3 regions of the Nocardia sp. NPDC052566 genome follow, and region 2 is predicted to be linked to each of the others. Evidence: riboswitches for the same ligand, from Rfam matches in the RefSeq annotation. Region 2 holds a riboswitch; each other region holds the start of a gene.
What was found. Region 2 has a riboswitch for cobalamin ahead of ACIG5A_RS40965 (FecCD family ABC transporter permease). Riboswitches for the same ligand answer to the same signal wherever they lie in the genome.

Region 1 (5,756 bases), on a different contig from region 2:
GACCCTCGGTCCCGACCCGGCGGGCGGCTTCCGCATCAGCGCCATCAAGCTGACCGTCCGCGGCAAGGCCGCAGGCATCGATGCCGCCCAGTTCGCCGAGGCCGCGGCCGCCGCGAAGGCGGGCTGCCCGGTGAGCAAGGCGCTGGCCGGTGTCGACGACATCAGCCTGGACGCCACCTTCGAAGGCTGAAGGCCCGCATAGCTGCCCGGTTCTTCGCACACCGGAATCCGGTGTGCGGGGAGCCGAGTGGTCATGCGGCGGAACGGGAGCCGAAGTAGGCGCGGGCGTCCGGCCGGTACATGGCCGGGATGGCGATGAGTACCGCGACGATGTGGATACCACGCAGGATGCCGATGAGCACCGAGTCGGCGGTGATTCCGGCGAACAGGTCGCCGAAGTCGTCGGCGGACAGGAGCGCCCCGATGGGCTCGATGATCAGTGAAGCCAAGCCGACCACGCCGATGCCGATGGTCAAAACGATTCGGGCCCAACGGTCCCCGTGCGTCATGCGAATGGCGACGAGCAGGACGATCAGGTAGATGCCGGTCCGCATCAACAGGCCGGGGACGAGGTCGCCGACGTCGGCGTCGGCATCCGTCAGTGCCCTGGTGACATAGACGATGGCCTCGCCGACACCGGCGAGCAGTGCGGCGACGAAGGCGAGGAAGGCGACCGAAATCGCAAGCGGTGGCTGGTTTTCGACGGTGCGGCGGGCGGGAACGAAAAAGGCAGTGCCGGTCATATCGCCGACACTGCCCTCTTCGGTCTCGCTCGGGATCAGCCCGCGGTAGCGACCGGTTCTGATACCGGAGTGCTACCGCGCGAAGCGAATTCGGTGAGCGCCGCGAAGCCCAGCGCCAAAGCCGCCCACAGCGTGGCGGTCTCGGCGAGCGATGCGGCACGGAACTGCCACAGCAGCGAGGCGGGGAAGTCGTCCTTCACCTCGTCGATGCCGGGCAGCAGGATGTAGCCCACCGCGACGATCAGCACGAACGCGGCGACACCCGCGATGAGCCGGACCGTCTCCAGTTGGTTGCGCAGCAGCTTGAAGACGAAAACGCCCGCGCCGACGGCCGCGAAGCCGAGCAGTACCGCCGCGACCCAGAGCAGGGTGCGCTGATTGATGGTGTCCGGATCGCCCACCGCAGGCGGGTTCGCCGGATATTTGAAGAACGGTACGGCGACGATGGCCGCCCAGCCGCCGAGGCCGAGTGTCAGTGCGAGTTTCGGGCCGGACAGCGCGGTGTGCCTGCGGGCGAAATGCGCGGCGGTGGCGAACAGCGCGCCGAGCGCGAGCCCGGCCAGGCCGAGCGCGAGGAACTGTCCCGCCTTCTGCCCGGAGCGGCTCACCAGCGGTTCCTCTTCGTCACCGTGGGTGTGCCCGGCCGGTTCCTGCGCCTGTTCCTTGGCACTGGCCGCTTCTTCGATGGCGATGGCGGCTTCCACCTTGGGCTCACCGATGGTGAAGCCCACCGTGGCGGCCAGCAGGCCGGCGACGAGGCCGGCGAGCAGACCGCGCAGCAGCAGGGTCTTGAGCGAACCGATCAGTGGCACGGGACGCCCAGCAGATGCCGTCCGTCATGCATCAGCTCGTGCAGGTACATCCCGCTGCGCGAGATGACGCCCTGATCGAAGCCGACCAGGTACAGCGTGAGCAGTGCGAGAAGTACGACACCTACGGCGACGAGCAGCGTCGAGAGCGAATCGGCTGCCCGGCTCGGTGAATGCGCGATGGCCATTCGAGTCCTCCTAGGGATACGCGTCCCGTCGAGTTCGGTGCGACGATGCCGGTGTCTGGCTCTTCCGGCACCGGGACTCGGTGCGAGGAACACAGTGGCGCGACCGCTCCGGATTCGCACCGGAATTACCGCAACACCGTCGCGTGTTGTCACTCGAACTGTGACACCTGGAGGCGGGGAACGTCAACACGGCAGAACGGACACGCGACACGGTGTGCGCGTGCCGCGCGAGATTCCGTTCCACCTGGTAGCGGCGAAATACGGCTCAGGAGGCCGGTTTGGCCGCCACGTCGAGCACCACCTCGAACTCGAGCAGTGAGGCGCCGGTGGATACCGGCTTCTGCTCACCGCCGTGCGCCGCCCGCGCGGGCCCGTCCCGCCATGCCGCGAACGAGTCCTCCGAATCCCACTGCGTGACAACGAAGTACCGGTTCTCCCCGGCCACCGGACGCAGCAGCTGGAACCCGAGGAACCCGGGCGATCCCTCGACCGCGTGCGCGCGGTGCGCGAACCGCTTCTCCAGTTCGGGGCCAGCGCCCTCGGGAACCTCGATCGCATTGATCTTCACAACAGCCATGCGATCCAACCTAATGGGCGCAACCGGCTTTGCCGTCCTCAGCCTGCGCATGGCCGGAGCGAATGCGGAGGTACGCCTAACGGACATCGAGGGGGCCGCCGCTCGACGTGCGCCGCTTCACTGCGGGTGCCGCCGCTGGTCCGTGCCGTCGTGCCCGATGCCGCCGCGTGGGCCCGCGCTGCCCGCCTGTTGGCTGGCAGGGCCTTGGTCCGTATCGCCGATCCCGATGTTGCGGCTCGGTCTTGCCGCGCTCGGTCCGCAGGTGGACGCGCGTGGTGGGTCGGGCGGCCGCGGTGCGCTGCCTGCCTGTCGGTCGCCGCCGCTTTGTCCGTATCGTCGGATCCGATGTTGCATGACGAAGGTGGAGCAGGGGTGCCGATCCTGCTGCTGCACGGATTGATGGGCAGTGCCCGCACCTGGCGCGATCAGCTGGACTGGCTGCGCGAATACGGCCACGTCTACACCTTCGACGCGGCGGGCCACGGCAGGCCCGCACCCGCCGAACTGACCACCGAGGCGTTCGTCGCCGATCTGGTCGAGGCCACCTCCGTCATCACCGAACCGATGGTGCTGATCGGGCATTCGATGGGCGCGCTGCACGGCTGGGTGTTCGCCGCCGAATATCCGGAGCGGGTCCGCGCGCTGGTGGTCGAGGACATCGCGCCCGATTTCACCGGCCGCACCGCCGCCGACTGGGTCGCGATGATCGAGGCATGGCCGCAGCCCTTCCCGGATTCGGCCGCCGTACTCGCCTACTTCGGACCGGTCGCGGGCCGCTACTTCCTCAACTCGTTCGCACACGGCCCCGACGGCTACCGCCTGCACGGCTCCGTCGCCACCTTCCGCGATATCTCGGAGGAATGGGGCACCCGCGATTTCTGGTCCCAATGGAAATCCCTGAACATGCCCGCCCTTCTCATCGAAGGCGAGCACACCATCACCCCGCCCGGCCAAATGCGCGAAATGGCGGAGGTCCACCCGGACGCCCACCACGTCGTAATCCCCGACGCAGGCCATCTCGTCCACGACGACCAACCCGCCCGCTACCGCATCGAAGTGGAACACTTCCTCCGCCGCATCCTCGCCCCCTGACCCCGCGCACCAATTGCGCTCCCGCGCAGTGATTGCGCGCGAATTCCGTGCGCGGCAATGTATTCGGAGCGCGACCGCGGACGGCCCTGGCTGCGCAGGTACTGTGGTCCCGCACGTCGATCGCAATACCGCGCACCGATTGTGCCGCCGCGCACTGTGCGGCTATTGCCCTTCTCCGGCTAAGGCGAAGAGGCCGTCGGGGGTTTGTTCGATGAGGCCGTCGACGAGGAGGGAGTCGAGGGCGCGGTCGCGCTGGCCCGGGTCGCGGGTCCAGGCGATGTCGAGGCGGATTCGTTCGACGGGGCCGGTGGCGGCGCGCAGGACGTCGAGGAGGCGGCCGCGGGCCTGGCGGTCGGTGCCCTCGTATTTCTGTGTGCGGCGGACGATTTCGGTGACCGGTTTGCCCGCCGACACCCAGGCGCAGCGGGGGAGCGGGCAGCGGTCGCAGCCGGGAGTGCGGGCGGTGCAGATGACGGCGCCCAGCTCCATCAGTGCGGCGGAGAAGGTCGCGGCACGGTCGATCCGTTGCGGCAGTAGGGCTTCCGTCTCGGCGAGGTCCCTGGCGGCCGGATTGCCCGCCTCCGCCTTGCCGTGTACCGCGCGGGCGACGACGCGGCGAACGTTGGTGTCCACCACCGGAACTCGCTGCCCGTACGCGAAACACGCGACGGCGCGGGCGGTGTAGGCGCCGATACCCGGCAGGCCGAGCAGGACATCGACATCGGCAGGCACCTCGTCGCCGTATTCCTCGGCGAGCACCCGCGCGCATTCGTGCAGCCGCAGCGCCCGCCGCGGATAGCCGAGCTTGCCCCACGCCCGCAACACCTCGGCCTGAGTGGACGCCGCCATCGCCGACGGCACCGGCCAGCGCGCCACCCACTCCCGCCAGATCGGCTCGACCCGCACCACCGGCGTCTGCTGCAGCATGATCTCGCTCATCAGGATCTGCCACGCGGTCACCTCGGCCCGCCGCCACGGCAGATCGCGCGCGGTCTCGCGATACCAATCCAGCAGCACATCCGCGTCGATGCCCTCGACCCTGTCCCGCACTGTCCTCACCACTCCTGCCGTGCCGTGCTAACGATTGCCGCCCTGCCGTGCTTGCGTTTGCCGCGTCAGTTCCGCGCACGCCGGTCGCTGTGCCGTCCTCGCACTGTCTCCGCTTCGTGGTCGCCGGCCGCGGGGTCCCGCGCGATTCGCGCTCGCGTGTGCTGATGCATGTCTCTCACGATTGTCGCCGCACTGTGCTCGTGATCGCTGTTCCGGTGTCCTCGTAGTTGTCTCTGCGTCGTGCTCGCGGTTGCCGCTGTGCCGTCCGCATTGTCTCCGCCGCATGGTCGCGGATTGCCCGCCGCGGCCGCCCGCGCGACTGTCGTTCGTGTTCGCTGCCGCGCTCGCGTGTGCTGACGCAGCTCCCTCGCGATTGTCGCGGCACAGTGCCCGCGGTTGCTGTCGCAGTCTTCTTCGCGATCATCGCGGCGCCGCGCCCGGGTCCCCTCACGCTGGTTCTCAGTGCACGGCCAGGCGATATTTGCCGACCCGTAACGAAACAGACTCGCTGGTAACCAATGCCCTGTGCACAATGGACGCTATGCCTGGTTCCAACCCGATCAGCGCCTGGAAATCCCTCCGCGAGGGCAACGAGCGTTTCGTCAACGACACGCTGCTGCATCCTAGCCAGGGGGCGGCCCAGCGAGCGAAGCTCGTCAGCGGTCAGCACCCGTCCGCGATCCTGTTCGGCTGCGGTGACTCGCGGGTGGCCGCCGAGCTCATCTTCGATCAGGGCCTCGGCGACATGTTCGTGGTGCGCACCGCGGGTCATGTGGTGGACAGTTCGGTGCTCGGCTCCATCGAGTACGGCGTGCAGGTGCTCAACGTGCCGTTGATCGTCGTGCTCGGCCACGACAGCTGCGGCGCGGTGAAGGCGACCATCGACGCGCTCGACGGTGGCGAGGTGCCCGGCGGGTTCATTCGCAGCGTGGTCGAGCGGGTCACCCCGTCGATCTTGGTCGGCCGCCGCGAGGGGCTCACCACGGTCGACGAGCTAGAGGCCAGGCATGTGGTGGAGACCAGCAGGCTGCTCATGCAGCGCTCCATGATCATTTCGCAGCGCGTCGCGACCGGTGAATGCGCGATCGCCTGCGTCACTTACAAACTCGCCGAGGGCAAGGTGCAGCTGCAGCGTGTCGTCGGGAACATCGGCGAGCTGGCCTGAATCGGTGTTGTTTCGAGCGACCTGCAAGCAGTCGCTAGCGGTGTTGTTTCGAGCGACCTGCAAGCAGTCGCTAGCGGCGGGCCGGTGCGTTCACCCAGCGTGCCGCCCGCAATTTACCCGCCACAGAAGCGT
Region 2 (5,756 bases):
GGGAGCTGGTCGCGCGACCGGTTCACCGCGGCCGCGCCCGCCTGGTTCGACCCGGACTGGTCCGCGCGCCTGCTGTGGCCGAACAGTGACCGGCCACGCCTGAATTGCCCGAAATGAAACATTTGCCGTGGTGATTCGGCTCTACGATTAACCCGGGAATCGCTGTTGTCATACCTCGCATTCGCACTGCTCAGGCATCACGAAAAGGAGGTAGACCCGATGTTTCCGGCCACGAGCGCGAAGGCGCTGCTCTCGGCGGCGGCCGTGGCGACCGGCGTGCTGCTGTCCGCACCGGCGGCCTCGGCCGATGCCGCGATCATCAATCTGGAACCGACGATGCGGATGGATGCCGATACTTTGCTGGCCAGGGGCACCGCGGCCTGCTCCGGCGGCGGTCAGGCCACGGTGACCGTCGGCGGCATGATCTCGCACCGGCTGCCGAGCCCGAATATGAACCCGATCGCACTGCAGATGACCACACCGGTCACCGTGGCCTGCGACGGCAAAGTTCATCCGTGGTCCGCCGCGCTCGGCGGCAGCGGCCGCACCCTGGTCGTGCGCGGCCTCGGCATCGCCGACGCGCAACTGACACAGGGCGCCACCGTGCTCGCCGACACCGGCGAGGTGCAGATCCTGGCCCACTAGCCGCGCCGGTGTGCTCGCTCAGCGCACGGTGTCGTCGGCCTGCGGCGCGATCGCCGACGGCGGCACCAGGTTCCAGCGTTCGAGCTGCTTGCGGATCTGTTCTGCCGCATCGATGTTCAGCGGGCCGCTGGTCCACAGCGCGTAGGGCAGATTGAGGAAACGGTTCTCGGTGACCGCGCGCAGCTGATTGATCCCTGGCTTGGCGCGCAGCAGCGCGATCTTCTCCGCGACGGTCTGCGGCGGATAGTCGACGAACATGATGGCGTCCGGGTCGGCCGCGGCCAGGCGCTCCCAGGAGACCTTGGTCCAGGTGTCCGGTACGTCGGACAGGACGTTGCGCCCGCCCGCCGCGTCCAGGATCGCCTGCGGCGCACCGAAACTGCCGCTGGACATGAGCGAATCGGTGCCGCTGTCGAACAGGAAGATGTTCGGGCGGCGCTCGGCCTGCGGCGCGCCGCGCAGTGCCGCGAGCCTGCGGTCCAGGTCGGCGGTCACCTCGCGGGCGCGTTCGCCGCGGTCGGTGATCGCGCCGAGATTGAGCAGATCGCCGCGCAGCGCCTCCCACGGTTCCACCACGCCGCGCTGCTTCTCGCCGGTGTGCTGGCGGCAGCTCTCGGTGAGCACATAGGCGGCGACGCCGTCCTTGCGCAACGTGTCCGGGGTCAGCTTCTTGGCCTCGTCGTAGCCGTAGTTCCAGCCGGCCACCATCACATCGGGGCGCTGCGCGAGCACGGTCTCGCGCGACGGGTATTCGGTGGCAACGGATTTGAGCGTGTCGACGACCGGACCGTAGTGCTTGCGCAGGGTGTCGGCGTCGCGCTGGACGCTGGAGACCGCCGCCACCGAATCCGCGGCGCCGAGGGCGAGCACCATCGAGATCAGGTTGCCGTCGTTGACGAACAGCCGCTTGGCCGGCGCCGGAAACTTCGCCTCCGCACCGCAATTGGGGATGGTAATGCCGCCCGTGGCCGGTGCCTGCGCGCTGCACGCCGCCAGCGCGGCGGCAAGAACGGCCGTGGCGGCCACTCGGGAAAGATGTCTCATGCGTTCGCCTCTCGCGCGGTGATGAGCAGATGGGATTCGCCGGTATCCGGATGCGGCACGCGGCTCGCGCGCACGCCGAATACGGTGTCGAGCACCTCGGGCCGCAGCGCGGTCTCCGGTGGTTCGAGTGGATGGGCGCCGCCGTTGTGCAGCACCAGGATTCGGTCGCAGTAGCGGTCGGCCAGCGCCAGCTCGTGCAGCGCCATCACGACGGTGCGGCCGAGTGTGCGTGCCAGCGCGAGCAATTCGAGCCGGTGGGTGATGTCGAGGTGGTTCGTCGGCTCGTCGAGCAGTAGCACCGGGGTGTCCTGCACGAGGGCGCGGGCGAGCAGGACGCGCTGGCGTTCGCCGCCGGAGAGCCGGTGCACCGGGCGATCGGCGAAACCTTCGAGATCCACGGACGCCAGTGCCTGTTCGACTATCTGCTGTTCTCGCGGCGACCCCGCGCCCCACGGCGGTAAATAGGGCGTACGGCCCAGTGCGACAACCTCGCCCGCGCGCAGGTCGGCGGGCGGCTGCTCGTCCTGGGCGACCAGCGCCACCACCCGTGCCCGCCGGCGCGGTGAAAGATCGTGCAGCACATGCCCGTCCACCAGCACCCGGCCGTGCGCGGGTTTGCGCACTCCGGCGAGTACATGCAGCAGGGTGGATTTGCCCGCGCCGTTGGGGCCGACGATGCCGATCGTTTCCCCCGCGCCGATGGTGAACGCGGCGTCGTCGACGACGATCCGCTTGCCCGCGGCGCAGCTCAGCGCGACGGCCGAGATCGCAGCGCCGGTACTGTTGCTCATGAACCACCGAACCGGTACTGCCGCCGCCCCAGCAGCATCAGGAAGGCGGGCGCGCCGATCAACCCCGTCAGCACGCCCACCGGAATCTCGGTCGGCCGCACCAGGATCCGCGTTGCCGCGTCGGCGATCACCAGGAACAGCGCACCGCACAGCGCGCACACGGGCAGCAGATTGCGGTGCCGGGGCCCCACGATCATCCGCGCGGCATGCGGCACCACCAGCCCGACGAAGCCGATGCCGCCCGATACCGCGACGAGCACGCCGACCAGCACCGCAAGCAGCCCGAACAGCGCGATCCGCACCTCGCGGACCGGAACGCCCACCGAGGCGGCGGTATCCGCGCCCATGGTGAGCGCGTCGAGCCAGCCGCTGGACAGCAGCAGCGCCACACCGCACACCGCGACCACGCCCAACGGCAGCGCGATCTTCGTCCAGTCCGCGCCCGCGAGGCTGCCGAGCAGCCAGAACAGCACCGATTGGGCGGCGGCCGGATCGGGGCTGCGGAAGACCAGGTAGCTGCTGAACGCGCTGAACGCGCAGCTGAGCACGGTGCCGGTGAGGACGAGCCGCAGCGGAGTCAATCCGCCCTGCGCCATCGCGATCAGGAACACCAGTCCGGCCGCGACGAACGCGCCGAGCAGCGCGCCGCCCGACAGCGCCCAGATGCCCGCGCCGACGAACAGCCCGGAGGTGATGACGGCGGCCGCGCCGACACCGGCGCCGGAGGACACGCCGAGCAGGAAGGGATCGGCGAGCGGATTGCGCACCAGCGTCTGCATCGCCGCACCGGCCAGTGCCAGGCCGGCGCCGACGATCGCGGCGAGCACCGTGCGCGGCACCCGCAGCTGCCAGACGATGGTGTCCAGGCCGAGGTCGGCGGGGATGCGGCCGGTGAACCGGTGCGTGAGCACCTCGACGACGGAGCCGACGGGCAGCGTCTCCGCGCCGAAACCGGTGGCGACGACCATCGCGCAGATCAACAGTGCCCCGAGGACGGGGACGGCGAGCGATGTCCGGACACGGATCATCGGCGCTCCACAGGCAAGTCGCGGCCTTTCGAGTATGTGCGCGGCAGGGGAGGTCTGACTCTCGCCCGAGGGCGATCACAGTGGCGCGACCGTTCCGGATTCACACCGGATTCCCGCACCCGCCGAGGATGACGGGCGAACTCTACCGTCCGGTCGGGTTTGCCGCGTGGCCGGGTGCCCGCGGCGTCCCTACAGTGGAGTGGGTGTCGCCGTTCGAGGAGCGGCACCCGTCCACCGTCGCTGACTGGGATGATGCGCGGCGTCGGGCCCGGCTGCGGGAAACCCGCCTCGGGTACCGGTGGAACACGTTGCGCCGCACCAGGGTGACCCTGCTTCGGGGCGCCGCGCTGCTGCTGGCCCTGCTGATCGTGTTCGCGCAGTACTGGGTCTACGACGTGGTGCCGGAGCGGGATCGGCTCGCGCTCACCACACCGGCCATCGCGCCCGTCGCGGTCCCGTCGGACCCGAAGAACTGGGACACGGTGGTGGTCGACATGGTCGGGCTCGGCAATCTGGACGCCACCGAAACCGCCACCGCGCTGCCCGCGCTGCGCGGGCTCGGCGTGGTGTGGGCGATCCGCTACGACAATCGCGGTATCGACACCAAGGTGATCGCCGACCTGATCGTGCGCGCCACCCAGCTGTCCGGGCTGAAGAACATCGTGCTGGCCGGGCACAGCATGGGCGGGGTGATCGCGCTGGAGGTGGCCAGGCACATCCACAACGACAGCGACCGCAGGCTGGTCGGGGTGATCCTGGACTGCACGCCGGTGGATCTGAACGCGGTACGCCCGGAAAGCCGCAGCCGCGGTGCGGAAATGCTGCGCTGGATGGGCTGGCTGCCCGGCGCGCGCGAGAGCAGGACGCTGCGGCTGGTGGTGGAAACCTCGGCCCGCCATCGGCGCTACTTCGAACAGGCGCCGAACGGTGTGCCCAGCATCAGGATTCGGGAACTGCGCGGTGTGCTCGCGGAGGTGCTGCGCGACAAGATCTTCTCCGCCGACGCGGCGAGCAACGGGTTGATCCAGGCGCAGTTCACCGCGATCGTCGCGGGCGGCGCCGCCAATGACCTACGCGCGCTTGCCCGCCCGGTGGCGGGCAAGCCGCCGCCCGCGATCGTCTTCATCCGGCCGCACGAGCCGCGGCGCGATCCGATCGTCGATGTCGAGTATTCGCACGAGGTGCTGATCGAGCGCTCCGGCGGCGTGGACGGCACGCTGCTTGTGGTGTTCACCCGAAATGCCGGGCACGCCAATCCGGTGCAGCGGCCGCAGGAGTACAACGCGGTGATCGCCGATCAGATCCTGCCGTTCCTGCAGCGCTTCCAGCGCGAGATCAGGGCCGCGGGCAACGCCGCTTCGCCGCGCTGACGGCTTTGGAATCTCGCTGACGGCAACGGTGTTCCCGCCGGATTCGCCCTGTTTGAATCCCTGCATGTTCCGACCAAGCACGTTCTCGACCGGCCTTCGTGGCCGCACCGCCGCCGCACTGCTCGCCGTGGCGTCCGTTGCGACGCTCGGACTGACCGGCTGTGCGAGCGGCGACAAACCGGTCGGGCCGGCTGCCGCCGACACACCGCTGCCCACCGAGGTGCCCGCGGGCACCAAGCTGGTGGTCGCGGATCAGTCCGAGGCGCTGCAGACCATCCTGAAGATCTCCGGCGAACAGGACAAGCTGCCGTTCCAGATCGAATACGCCAACTTCACCGGCGGCCCGGCGATTCTGGAGGCGTTCCGCGCCGGCGCGGCCGATGCCGCCATCGTCGGCGACGTGCCGCCGATCCACGCGCAGGCCGCGGGCCAGCAGGTGCCGATCATCGCGGCATACCAGACCAGTGCGCTCGCCGTGCGGCTCGCGGTGGCGCCGGGCAAGTCGGTGGCGACGCTCGCCGATCTGAAGGGGAAGAAGATCGCCTACGCCGAAGGCACCGCGCAGCAGGCGGTGGTGCTCAGGGCGCTGGCCAGGGCGGGGCTGAAAACCGATGACGTGCAACTGATCCGGTTGCAGCTCGCGGAATTCCTCGACGCGGCGCGCACCGGCCAGGTCGATGTCGCGCCGCTGTCGGAGCCGACGCTGAGCCGGTTCCTGCGCACGCCGGGCAGTTCGGTGGTGTCGGAAGCGGAGGGCGAGGGCCTCTATCCCGGCCTGGCCTACCTGTACGCCCGGCGCGCGGTGGTGGTGGACCCGGCGAAGGCAGGCGCGACGCGCGCGCTGGCCGCCGCGTTCGTGCGCGCGTACCAGTGGTCGA
Region 3 (5,756 bases), on a different contig from region 2:
CGGACGCCAGATATCCGCGGCTGCTCGACACGGTCCTGGCCGCGGCACTCGCCGACGAGGCCGCCGACAAACGCGGCGGCCTCGCGGCGAGGGCGAAGTGACTAGCGCACGGCTTGGACGGCGGTCACCATATTGCGCAGCGAGGCCTCGACCTCGACCGGGCCGCGGGTCTTCAGGCCGCAGTCCGGGTTGACCCAGAGCCGTTCCGCCGGAACGGCTTTCAGTGCGGCGCGCAGCGAGGCGGTGATCTCCTCCACGCTGGGCACGCGCGGCGAGTGGATGTCGTAGACACCCGGCCCGACGCCGAGATCGAACCCGGCGGCATTGAGGTCGTCGAGCACCTCCATATGCGAGCGGGCCGCCTCGATCGAGGTCACGTCGGCATCGAGGCCGGCGATCGCGTCGATCACCTCACCGAACTCCGAATAGCAGAGATGGGTGTGGATCTGGGTGGCATCCGAGACGCCCGAGGTCGCGAGCCGGAACGACTGGACCGACCAGTCGAGGTAGGCCTGCTGGTCGGCCGCACGCAGCGGCAGCAGCTCGCGTAGCGCGGGCTCGTCCACCTGGATGATCCGGATGCCCGCCGCCTGCAGATCCACCGTCTCGTCCCGGATGGCGAGTGCGACCTGCCGCGCCGACTCGCCGAGCGGCTGATCGTCGCGCACGAACGACCAGGCCAGGATGGTGACCGGACCGGTGAGCATGCCCTTGACCGGCTTGTCGGTCAGCGACTGCGCGTAGGTGATCCAGTCGATGGTCATCGGCGTGCGCCGCGCCACGTCGCCGAACAGGATCGGCGGCCGCACGCAGCGGGTGCCGTAGGACTGCACCCAGCCCTCCTCGGTGGCGGCGAAGCCGTCGAGCTGTTCGGCGAAGTACTGCACCATATCGTTGCGCTCCGGTTCGCCGTGCACGAGCACGTCGAGGCCGAGCTTCTCCTGCAGCGCAATGACATCCGCGACCTCCGACCGCATCAGGCGCACGTATTCGGCCTGATCGATCTCGCCCTTGCGCAGCTGCGCCCTGGCGACCCGGATCGCGGAGGTCTGCGGGTAGGAGCCGATCGTGGTGGTCGGCAGCGACGGCAGTCGCAACCGCTCGGCCTGCAGTTCCCTGCGCCGTTCGGCCGGTGCGCGACGGATCGCGTCCGGGCCGAGCGCGGTGAGCCTGGCACGCACCTGCGCGTCGTCCAGCCGCGGATCGGTCTTGCGGGTCGCCAAAGCCGCACGGACAATGGCCAATTGGTCGGCGATCGCGTTCTGCCCGGTGCCGAGGCCGGTGGCGAGCAGCCGCACCTCGCTCACCTTCTCCGCGCCGAATGCCAGCCAGCTGCGCAGTTTTTCGTCGAGCTGGGTTTCCGCGGCGAGGGTGTAGGGCACGTGCAGCAGTGAGCACGAGGTCGAAACCGCCACCGACGCAGCGACACCGAGCAGTGTGCCGAGCGTCGCCAGCGCCCGGTCGAGGTCGGCCCGCCACACGTTGCGCCCGTCGACCACGCCCGCCACCAGCAGCTTGCTCGCCAGTGCCGGTACCGCCGCCACATCCGAAACGTCGGCGCCGGAGGTGAAGTCGAGCGCGACGCCCTCGACGGCGGTGCTCGCCAGCGCGCCGAGCGCCGCGCCCGGCTGGCCGAAGTAGGTGGCCACCAGGATCGCGGGCCGCTCGGTGGCCGCCGACAGTTCGGCGTAAGTGCTTTGCACCAGCTCGATTTCGGCCTCGGTGAGGTCGGTGACCAGCACCGGCTCATCGATCTGCACCCAGCTCGCGCCGGTGCGTGCCAGCTGCGCGAGCAGGTCGAGGTAGAGCGGCACCAGCTCGCCGAGGCGGTCCAGCGCCGCGGTGCCCTTGGCCAGCTTCAGGAAGGTGATCGGGCCGATCACCACCGGCCGTGCGGGCGCACCGACGGCGAGCGCTTCGCGCAGTTCCTCCAGCAGTTTCTCCGGATGCAGCGAAAAGACGGTGTCCGGACCGATTTCGGGCACCAGGTAGTGATAGTTGGTGTCGAACCACTTGGTCATCTCCAGCGGTTCGACGGTGTCGGTACCGCGCGCCGCGGCGAAGTACCGGTCGAGCGGATCGGCGATCCCGGCGACCCGCTCGGGCAGCGCGCCGAGCAGTACGGCGGTGTCGAGCATCTGGTCGTAGTAGGAGAAGGTGCCGACCGGCACCGAATCGAGCCCGGCGGAAAGCAATTCGGCCAGTTGGGTCTGGCGCAGGTCGCGGGCGACGGCGTGCAGTTGCGCGGCGTCGATGCGGCCTGCCCAATAGGACTCGGTGGCGCGCTTGAGTTCGCGCCGCGGACCGACTCGTGGGAGGCCCAGAACCGTTGCGGTGAACGGGGATTGCGTAACAGTCACGTTTGTAGCTCCAGTGCTGAGGACGTAGACCATCGCCCTATGAGCTGAAGCGGAGACCAGCGAGACGCCGAAAAGAGCCCGGCACCGGGACGAGTCCGGCGAACAACACTGGGGTCCGCGCGCCCAATCCACGAGGCGGTGGCCGCCGGAAACGGTCGTCTCCGGCACGGCTGGCAGGTCTTCGGACTCGCGGGCACCGGCCGGTCGGCCGACCCCGGCAAGGCCGGGGCTTGTCCTACTGGCCGTCGCTTCCCAGGCTCACGCCCAGTGCATGGTTGACGGCTGTCGTTCCTGCATACCGCTGCGGGACAGTCCCGGATTCCCACCGGGTTCCCTCTCACTCGCGCACCCTCGCGGGTGTGCGGGTTCGACTCCGATCACGCGACGTAGGGGCTCCATCTCGTCGGCACCGGTGAACCAGCTGCGTCGTCCAGCATAGGGCCGCGGGCCGCGGGGCGCGAACGGCCGCCGGTGATGACGCGCCGGTAAACACAACTTCGCAACGCTGCCAAGCTTTGTTGTGAAGATTCCTGCGAAGGGGGCTTCCGTGTTCGTGAGGCCTTCGGCGGGCGGTACCTTAGGCAAATGTTCTCGAAAGTCTTGGTCGCCAACCGCGGCGAGATCGCCATTCGCGCGTTTCGCGCGGCCTATGAGCTCGGCATCGGGACCGTCGCGGTCTTTCCCTACGAGGACCGCAATTCGGTCCACCGGTTGAAGGCCGCCGAGTCGTATCAGATCGGCGAGCAGGGCCACCCGGTCCGGGCGTATCTGTCGATCGAGGCGATCGTCGCGGCGGCGAAGTCGGCGGGCGCCGACGCCATCTACCCGGGCTATGGCTTCCTGTCCGAGAACCCCGACCTGGCGGCCGCCTGCGCCCGCGAGGGCATCACCTTCATCGGCCCGTCCGCCGAGGTGCTCGAGCTGGCCGGTAACAAGGCGCGCGCCATCGCGGCGGCCAAGGCGGCCGGGCTGCCGGTGCTGCGGTCGAGCGCGCCGTCGGCGGATGTGGACGAACTGCTCGCGGCGTCGCGGGAACTGAACTACCCGATCTTCGTGAAGGCGGTCGCCGGCGGCGGCGGTCGCGGTATGCGCCGGGTCGCCGAGCCCGAGCAGCTGCGCGAATCGATCGAGGCCGCCTCGCGCGAGGCGGAATCGGCGTTCGGTGACCCGACGGTGTTCCTCGAGCAGGCGGTGGTGAACCCGCGCCACATCGAGGTGCAGATCCTGGCCGATCAGCACGGCAATGTCATGCACCTGTTCGAGCGTGACTGTTCGCTGCAGCGCCGCCATCAGAAGGTGCTCGAGCTCGCGCCCGCGCCGAACCTGGATCCCGAACTGCGCGACCGCATTTGCGCCGACGCCGTGGCCTTCGCCCGGCAGATCGGCTACAGCTGCGCTGGCACGGTCGAGTTCCTGCTCGACGAGCGCGGCAACCACGTCTTCATCGAGATGAACCCGCGCATCCAGGTCGAGCACACGGTGACCGAGGAGATCACCGATGTCGACCTGGTGCAGTCGCAGCTGCGCATCGCGGCGGGGGAGACCCTCGAACAGCTCGGCCTGAGCCAGGAGACGGTCACCATTCGCGGCGCCGCGCTGCAGTGCCGCATCACCACCGAGGATCCGGCCAACGGTTTCCGCCCCGACACCGGCCGCATCACCGCCTACCGCACGCCGGGCGGCGCGGGCATCCGGCTCGACGGCGGCGCCAACCTCGGCGCGGAGATCGGCGCCTACTTCGACTCGATGCTGGTGAAGCTGACCTGCCGCGGCCGCGACTTCGCCACCGCGGCGGCGCGGGCCAGGCGCGCGCTCGCCGAGTTCCGCATCCGCGGTGTCGCCACCAACATCCCGTTCCTGCTCGCGGTGCTCGACGATCCCGACTTCAAGGCGGGCCGGGTCACCACCTCGTTCATCGACGAGCGCCCGCAGCTGCTGACCCTGCGCGGCTCGGCCGACCGCGGCACCAAGATCCTCAACTACCTGGCCGACATCACCGTGAACAAGCCGCACGGCGAGCGGCCGACCACGCTCTACCCGCACGACAAACTGCCCGCCATCGACCTGACGGTGCCGCCGCCGTCGGGATCGCGGCAGCGCCTGTTGCGTTTGGGCCCTGAGGGTTTCGCGGCGGCGCTGCGCGAGCAGAAGGCGGTCGGCGTCACCGACACCACCTTCCGCGACGCGCACCAGTCGCTGCTCGCCACCCGTGTACGCACCAACGGCCTGCTCGACGTCGCGGGGCATGTCGCCAGGATGACCCCCGAGCTGCTGTCCATCGAGGCCTGGGGCGGCGCGACTTACGATGTGGCGCTTCGCTTCCTGCACGAGGACCCGTGGGAGCGGCTTGCGGCGCTGCGCGAGGCGGTGCCGAACATCTGTCTGCAGATGCTGCTGCGCGGCCGCAACACCGTCGGCTATACGCCCTACCCGGAACAGGTGACGCGGTCCTTCGTCGCCGAGGCGACCAGCACCGGTATCGATATCTTCCGCATCTTCGACGCGCTCAACAACGTCGACCAGATGCGCCCGGCGATCGACGCGGTGCGCGAAACCGGCACGGCCATAGCGGAAGTCGCGATGAGCTACACCGGTGACCTGGCCGACCCGAACGAGACGCTCTACACCCTCGACTACTACCTCAAGCTGGCGGAACAGATCGTCGACGCGGGCGCGCACGTGCTCGCCATCAAGGACATGGCGGGCCTGCTGCGCGCGCCGGCCGCCGCGAAGCTGGTCACCGCGCTGCGCAGCAACTTCGACCTGCCGGTGCACGTGCACACCCACGACACCCCGGGCGGTCAGCTGGCCACCTATCTGGCCGCCTGGCAGGCGGGGGCGGACGCCGTCGACGGCGCCAGCGCCGCGATGGCCGGAACCACAAGTCAGCCCGCACTTTCCGCGATCGTCGCGGCGGCGGCCAACAGCGAATACGACACCGGCATCAGCCTGGAGCACGTCTGCGACCTGGAGCCGTACTGGGAGGCGCTGCGAAAGGTGTACGCGCCCTTCGAATCCGGTCTGCCCGCACCGACCGGCCGGGTGTACACCCACGAGATTCCCGGCGGCCAGTTGTCGAACCTGCGCCAGCAGGCGATCGCGCTCGGGCTCGGTGACCGCTTCGAGGAGGTGGAGGCGAAATACGCTGCGGCGGACCGGCTCCTCGGCCGCCTGGTGAAGGTGACCCCGTCCTCGAAGGTGGTCGGCGACCTGGCGCTCGCGCTGGTCGGCACCGGCGTGCCCATCGACGATTTCGCCGCCGATCCGGGCCGCTACGACATCCCGGATTCGGTGATCGGTTTCCTGCGTGGCGAACTCGGTACCCCCGCGGGTGGCTGGCCCGAGCCGTTCCGCACCCGCGCGCTGGCCGGGCGCGGCGCCGCCAAGCCCGAGACG

Region 1: another riboswitch for cobalamin. It lies ahead of ACIG5A_RS15590 (CbtB-domain containing protein); the one in region 2 lies ahead of ACIG5A_RS40965 (FecCD family ABC transporter permease).
Region 3: another riboswitch for cobalamin. It lies ahead of metE (5-methyltetrahydropteroyltriglutamate--homocysteine S-methyltransferase); the one in region 2 lies ahead of ACIG5A_RS40965 (FecCD family ABC transporter permease).

The regions. Positions count from the first base shown of each region.
Region 1 covers NZ_JBIUAF010000003.1:311,461-317,216, forward strand. Annotated here, with positions in the region: gene ACIG5A_RS15575 (OsmC family peroxiredoxin) at 1-190, shown strand, start outside; gene ACIG5A_RS15580 (hypothetical protein) at 252-743, opposite strand; gene ACIG5A_RS15585 (CbtA family protein) at 779-1,555, opposite strand; gene ACIG5A_RS15590 (CbtB-domain containing protein) at 1,546-1,740, opposite strand; cobalamin riboswitch at 1,768-1,912, opposite strand; gene ACIG5A_RS15595 (antibiotic biosynthesis monooxygenase family protein) at 2,006-2,317, opposite strand; gene ACIG5A_RS15600 (alpha/beta fold hydrolase) at 2,663-3,409, shown strand; gene ACIG5A_RS15605 (A/G-specific adenine glycosylase) at 3,572-4,459, opposite strand; gene ACIG5A_RS15610 (carbonic anhydrase) at 5,001-5,624, shown strand.
Region 2 covers NZ_JBIUAF010000009.1:71,639-77,394, forward strand. Annotated here, with positions in the region: gene bioD (dethiobiotin synthase) at 1-117, shown strand, start outside; gene ACIG5A_RS40950 (hypothetical protein) at 220-645, shown strand; gene ACIG5A_RS40955 (ABC transporter substrate-binding protein) at 664-1,689, opposite strand; gene ACIG5A_RS40960 (ABC transporter ATP-binding protein) at 1,686-2,480, opposite strand; gene ACIG5A_RS40965 (FecCD family ABC transporter permease) at 2,477-3,508, opposite strand; cobalamin riboswitch at 3,538-3,668, opposite strand; gene ACIG5A_RS40970 (alpha/beta fold hydrolase) at 3,712-4,878, shown strand; gene ACIG5A_RS40975 (ABC transporter substrate-binding protein) at 4,943-5,756, shown strand, end outside.
Region 3 covers NZ_JBIUAF010000007.1:352,026-357,781, forward strand. Annotated here, with positions in the region: gene ACIG5A_RS36320 (hypothetical protein) at 1-101, shown strand, start outside; gene metE (5-methyltetrahydropteroyltriglutamate--homocysteine S-methyltransferase) at 102-2,393, opposite strand; cobalamin riboswitch at 2,515-2,728, opposite strand; gene ACIG5A_RS36330 (pyruvate carboxylase) at 2,946-5,756, shown strand, end outside.